One region of the Streptococcus sp. LPB0220 genome, then DNA from elsewhere that is predicted to be linked to it. Evidence: predicted binding sites of a transcription regulator. Region 1 holds the regulator's gene; the other holds the start of a gene.

Region 1 (3,423 bases):
TGGCATTTTTTACATCGATAGCAAAACTTGGGAAATGAAGTAGGGTAGTAGAGGCCTGACGTTTTTCGGATAAATCATGAGCCAAGGCTGCCATCATGTAGCTCTTTCCTACTCCAAAATCACCATAGAGGTAGATCCCCTTTTGATATTCCGGATAGTTGGCTACAAAATTGGCTAATTCTTCAAAGGCCTCAAATCGTCCCTTATCATCGAGCTCTACCTTGGCTAGACTGGCTTCTTTTAAGGTTGAAGGGAGATTGATCAAGTTAAGACGTTGGTTGATCGCAGCCCGTTTTTGGGCTTCGATTAACTCTGGTGTCTCCTCATAGGCCACATCTGCATAACCTTCATTCATGGTTAGGATGGGCTTATAACCTTTGGCAATATAATCTGGATCTCCCAATAAGAAACGGTTGCGTTCACTAATGTATTGATTAAATTTTGAAATACTCCGTCGAATTTCTTGCTCAGACAAAGACTGAGCTTGGATAAAGGCAGCGACTTCTTGGTCTGCTAAAATCTGTGCCACCAAATCCTCATAGTTGAATTGGCGGGCACGATTCATGTGAGACAGGGTTTGACCTACACTTTCCATCTACTCACCTCCTTGATTTAATTTTTCTAATAGGCGTTGTTTCTCTTTTGCAAGATCCACTTTTTCTTTTTGACTGGTTTGATTTTGATAGTGCGGTTGGCTCCACTTAGGAACATTGCTTGGCTTGCCTTTGGCTGGGGCAGTTGTCGTCCCCTTGTTTCCTTGAGACTTAGTCTGTTCCTGACGTTCTCGGACTTTTAAAATCGCCATTTCTGCACTGTTGACCCCTTGATAAGAAAAATCATTTCCTACCTTCAAAGCATACTTTTCATTGAGATTAGCAGACTGGGTCTTGTTAAAGGTCAACAATAAGATAATATTGATCACCTCATCTAGTAAGCCTAGATCAGCTAACTTGGATAAAGTCTTGCGTTCGCTCTGCGTAATGGTCGCATTGCGTGCCTTCTTAATCTCCGCTAGAAATTGTAGGCTGGATTTTGCCTTAGCTTCTCTCAGAATGGTTTCTTCCTGACGGCTATAGGACATGCGGGGTTGCTCTTGGTTGGCCTGAGCCAACTTTTGCTTCATTCTCTTTGGAGAGACAATCCGGTCTACAGCCGTTTCTTTTGCTAGGAGATAGGTTTCATACCAGGTCCATTGTTGCTCTTCTGCGATGGCAAAGAGAGCTAGGGTTGCTTCTCCTTCATCCGCAAAACGAAGTCCATCACGCCCCATCATTCGCTTAAACATCTCCATATCAAACTGCTGTTTCTTACTTGGAAGAACGGTCGTCTCCCCAGCATCTATTCCAAAGACTTGCGAGAAGGAAACTTGCCGTCTAGTCCCTAAAGAGCGTACTGGGAGCAGATCTTCCACGGCCTTTTCCCCAATCTTTTTTTCAAGCAAGCGTTTGAAAACAGCATTCGAAAAAAATTCTCCTGCCTCAAGAGGAGCATGTAACTGAATGGTGATCCCAACTTCTTCCTCATAGAGATCGATCAACCCCATGGCAATTAAACGATCAAAGGCAAGTAGCAACTGTGGAAATCCTATATTCAAATGATTGAGGATTTGTGCCAGTAAATATTGTTTTTCACCCTGATCGTAAGAGGCGAGTAGATACCGATAAACCGCTACCGTATCCGTCTCCAAAATAGGCAGGTAATACTGCTCCAATGCAGCCCCTGCCGGTGGAAGAAGATTATTTTTTAAAAATGCGAAAGGCGTATTGGGCTTCATCTATCTTTCCTTTTTCTTCTTGGTTCCCTTCGTGATTTGCTTCAAGAGGGTCTCTAATTCACCAACATCCTTGAAACTCCGGTAAACACTAGCAAAACGGACATAGGTGATCTCATCCAGATCTGCCAACTCATCCATGACCAAAGAACCAATATACTCACTGTTGATTTCATTATCACTTTGGCTGCGAACCTTTTGCTCAATCCGGTTTACAATTTCTTCGATTTCATCACTAGAAACAGGCCGTTTTTGAGCCGAGCGGATAATGCCATTAAAGATTTTATCACGAGAAAATTGCTCGCGTGTCCCATCCTTTTTGACAACTACTAGTGTCCGTTCTTCTACACGTTCGTAGGTAGTAAAGCGATAATGGCATTCTTCGCATTCCCTGCGACGACGGATGGTATTCCCATCTTCAGCTTGTCGACTATCCACCACACTAGACTTACTTCCACCACATTTTGGACAACGCATTTGCTACCTCCTTAAACTGTTTTAACACTTCATTTTACCATAAATTGAATCGTAAAGAAAGCAGAAGAACAGGAGAATCCCCTATGCCTGCTCCTCTTTGATACATAAAAAAAGAGTCGAAGGACGATTTGAAAAAAATCGTTTTCCTTTCGACTCTCCGTTTATATTAAAGTGATAATTCAGCTTCTAAGCCATAGTGGTCACTGACATGGGGTTTATTTTCCCCATCAAAGATGACATGAAGACGCTGGATGTCCCATTCTGGACTTGCAAAGACGTAATCAATTCGCAAGGGAATTTGATTGTCCGTCCAGCCATCAATTCCAGGACCTACAGTATAAGTCCCCTTTGTTTCTTTGGCTTCGATAAAACTATCTTGAAGTTTTAGCGAACTGGATAGAATCGTTTCATACCCTTCTTGACCAGCAGGATTATTGAAATCACCAGCTAGAATAAAAGGTTTGCCTACTTGGCTGAAGTAGTTCTCAATGCGTGGCCACTCAAATTGGAAACCTTTGTCCCACCAAGAAAGATGGACGCTGGCAACAGCAATCTCTTTGCCATCTACACTTGTATGGGCAACGGCTACTCGACGAGTATGGTAGTCCGTTGGATCATCCATATTGGATACCAAAATCTCATCTGCCTTCAAGGGTTGACGCGAAAGAACGGCCACACCCTCATTGAGGTGATCATAGCCAATATGGTTGTAGGCCCAAGTCCAATAATAGTGGAGTCCATGAGCAGCTAACTCTTCTACCAATACGCGAACAAAGTGATCCTTGTGAATCGCTACAGATGATGGCAAAGCTTGATAATACTCATCTGTTTCGACTGTTTCTGAGGCCATTTCTTGATTGACCTCTTGGAAACAGATCACATCATATTGCGCTTCTAAAATTTGTTCCTTGAGGGTTTCAAATTTTTGCTGAGCATTCTCTTCCATCCAACTATGGGAATTTAATGTTAAAAATTTCATCCCCTGATTTCTCCTTCTCTCCAAATCAAGAAACGGCAAGAGGCCGGGTGCACTGCCCCAACCTCATTTTCTTTGCCGATGTCTTTTATAATTCTACTGTTGCAACTGGTGCATTTGCTACCAATTTACCAGTATGTTCGACCTTAACGGATTTAATCGCATCTGCATTTGTGAAGACAACAATTGTTGAAGTTTC
Region 2 (3,423 bases), 850 kb from region 1:
TGTAGTTGAATGGTACTCCGTATTCACGCTCAACAGAGTATGGGCTGAAGAGGTACATTTCTTCATTCTTGCGAGCCAACTCATAGAACTTGTCTGGTACGACTACCCCAAGTGAGAGGGTCTTAACCCGAACTTTTTCATCGGCGTTTTCTTTCTTAGTAGAAAGGAAGGCAATGATGTCTGGGTGGAAGACATTCAAGTACACCACACCAGCCCCTTGGCGTTGTCCCAATTGGTTCGAGTAAGAGAAGCTATCTTCAAACAGTTTCATAACAGGAACGACCCCAGAAGCAGCTCCTTCATAGCCCTTGATCGGTGCTCCAGCTTCACGAAGGTTGCTGAGGGAGATCCCAACCCCACCACCGATACGAGAAAGTTGAAGGGCAGAGTTGATAGAACGTCCGATCGCATTCATATCATCTGTTACTTGGATCAAGAAACAAGAAACCAATTCTCCGCGGCGGGCACGACCAGCGTTTAAGAAAGAAGGAGTAGCTGGTTGGTAACGTTGGTGGATAATTTCGTTTGCGATATCTCGCGCGATAGCTTCATTTCCATCTGCAAAGTAGAGAGCATTGAAGAAGACGCGGTCTTCCATGCTTTCAAGATAATATTCTCCATCATTTGTTTTCAGAGCGTATTGGTTATAGAATTTATAAGCCGCCATGAAGGACTTGAATTGGAAGTTTTGGTCTTTGATAAATTGGGCCAATTCTTCCAAAAACTCAGGACGATACTTCTGAATGAAGGCTGTTTCGATATAGTTGTGTTCAATAAGGTAGTTGATTTTATCCGTTATTGAATCAAAGGTCATGGTATTTGGCACAACATTTTCTTTAAAGAAAGCATCCAAAGCTTCTTTGTCTTTATGAAGCATGATTTGACCGTTTACTGGACGGTTGATTTCATTATTAAGACGGAAGTAGGTTACGTCTTCAAGTGATTTTAATCCCATAATGTTCCTTTTTCTAGTTCAAAAAATGAAGAGGAGAAGTCCTCTCTTTACAAGTAAAAAGTCTAGTGTTAGGTTGCTAACGCTAGACCCTATTTAAGCAAAATACTGTGTTTATTATGAAAGTTTCTTCAACTTAGCTGGTTGAAAACCAGAAAATACTTCATCAGGTGTTTGAATAACTGGAGCAGCATTGAATCCAAGATTCTTAACGTGATCTACAAATTCTGGCTGTTCGTCTAAGTTAATTTCACGGTATTCCACGTGATTGCTATCGAGGAATCGCTTAGTCATTTTACATTGAACACAATTATTTTTTGAATAAATGGTTACCATTTCTTTTTCGTTCTCCTATCGAAATATAAATCTGTAAATAGTATAAACAAAATCCAGCAACTTGTCAACAAAATAAAACTAAATATTGTGCAAAGAGATGAAATGGAGTTTTCAAAGCACAATATATTGTGGTGAGTGAAAAGTGTGAAAATCTAAGAAATGGGATAGGAATAGGCTTTAAAGCATCTTTAATTAGTTATATTTTTTTGGTGAATCAATATCCTGTGGTTCAGTTGCTTCTTTTCATTGAAAGCGGAGGAAAATGTTACTTATAATATAGTAGAAAATTGAAAAGATATTTTCTCTGTTCTTCAGGTGCTTCTTAAAATGTATCTAAATTGGGATTTTTCGCAGTCTTTTTCTGTAAGTCAGTGATAAAAATCTTGAAAAAAATTTCAAAAGATGATATAATACCAAATTGTAAGGGTTATCAAAAGGTAACTCAAAAACTATTTTTAAAAAGGAGAGTCAAACTATGGCTTCTAAAGATTTCCACATCGTGGCAGAAACAGGTATCCACGCACGTCCAGCAACTTTGTTGGTTCAAACTGCTAGCAAATTTGCTTCAGATATTACTCTTGAATACAAAGGTAAATCAGTTAACTTGAAATCAATCATGGGTGTTATGAGCCTTGGTGTTGGTCAAGGAGCAGACGTTGTAATCTCTGCAGAAGGTGCTGACGCTGATGATGCTATCGCAGCTATCTCAGAAACAATGACTAAAGAAGGATTGGCTTAAAAATATGACAAAAATGCTAAAAGGAATTGCAGCATCTGACGGTGTTGCCGTTGCTAAGGCATATTTGCTCATTCAACCAGACTTATCATTTGAGACTGTTTCAGTCGAAGATACAAGTGCAGAAGAAGCTCGTTTGGATGCAGCTCTTGAAGCTTCACAAAACGAGCTTTCTCTTATTCGGGAGAATGCAGTAGCAAGCCTTGGTGAAGAAGCAGCGCAAGTTTTTGATGCGCATATGATGGTTCTTGCTGACCCTGAAATGATTGGTCAGATCAAAGAAACGATTCGTACGAAAAAAATCAATGCAGAAGCTGGCTTGAAAGAAGTCACTGACATGTTCATTGCAATCTTTGAAGGAATGGAAGACAATCCTTACATGCAAGAACGTGCAGCAGACATTCGTGATGTGACCAAACGTGTCCTTGCCAACTTGCTTGGTAAAAAATTGCCAAACCCTGCTTCTATCAATGAAGAAGCAATCGTGGTTGCGCATGACTTGACTCCATCTGATACAGCACAGTTGAACAAAAAGTATGTAAAAGCTTTTGTTACGAATATCGGTGGGCGTACAAGTCACTCAGCTATCATGGCTCGTACACTTGAAATCGCAGCTGTTCTTGGTACAAATAACATCACAGAACTTGTCAAAGAAGGCGATGTTTTGGCTGTTTCAGGGATCACTGGTGAAGTAGTGATCAACCCTACTGAAGAACAAATTGCAGAGTTCAAAGCAGCTGGTGAAGCTTATGCGAAACAAAAAGCTGAATGGGCTCTCCTTAAAGACGCTCAAACAGTAACTGCTGATGGAAAACACTTCGAGTTGGCTGCCAACATCGGTACACCTAAAGACGTTGAAGGTGTGAATGACAATGGAGCAGAAGCAGTTGGTCTCTACCGTACAGAATTCTTGTACATGGATTCTCAAGACTTCCCAACTGAAGATGACCAATACGAAGCCTATAAAGCAGTTCTTGAAGGTATGAATGGTAAACCTGTTGTCGTTCGTACAATGGATATCGGTGGGGATAAAGAACTCCCTTACTTCGATCTTCCTAAAGAAATGAACCCATTCTTGGGTTACCGTGCTTTGCGTATTTCTATCTCTGAAACTGGTAATCAAATGTTCCGTACACAATTGCGTGCCTTGCTTCGTGCATCTGTTCACGGTAAATTGCGGATCATGTTCCCAATGGTTGCTTTGTTGACGGAGTTCCGTACGGCTAAAGGCATTCTTGAAGAAGAAAAAGCAAAATTGGTTGCCGAAGGTGTTGCTGTGGCAGATGATATCCAAGTAGGGATCATGATTGAAATCCCAGCTGCTGCGATGCTTGCGGACCAATTTGCTAAGGAAGTTGATTTCTTCTCAATTGGTACAAACGACTTGATCCAATACACA

The links. Region 1 encodes NrdR, which represses ribonucleotide reductase genes. Its sites were predicted from a motif close to ACACNATATATNGTGT; they were not measured.
Region 2: the regulator NrdR is predicted to act here: its motif matches at 1,405-1,420, upstream of nrdH (glutaredoxin-like protein NrdH).

What each region holds. Positions count from the first base shown of each region.
Region 1 is NZ_CP044230.1:1,643,460-1,646,882, forward strand. It holds gene dnaI (primosomal protein DnaI) at 1-595, opposite strand, end outside; gene LPB220_RS08530 (DnaD domain protein) at 596-1,774, opposite strand; gene nrdR (transcriptional regulator NrdR) at 1,775-2,248, opposite strand; gene LPB220_RS08540 (endonuclease/exonuclease/phosphatase family protein) at 2,415-3,227, opposite strand; gene LPB220_RS08545 (PTS transporter subunit IIBC) at 3,313-3,423, opposite strand, start outside.
Region 2 is NZ_CP044230.1:789,090-792,512, forward strand. It holds gene nrdE (class 1b ribonucleoside-diphosphate reductase subunit alpha) at 1-955, opposite strand, end outside; gene nrdH (glutaredoxin-like protein NrdH) at 1,070-1,288, opposite strand; gene LPB220_RS04205 (phosphocarrier protein HPr) at 1,764-2,027, shown strand; gene ptsP (phosphoenolpyruvate--protein phosphotransferase) at 2,032-3,423, shown strand, end outside.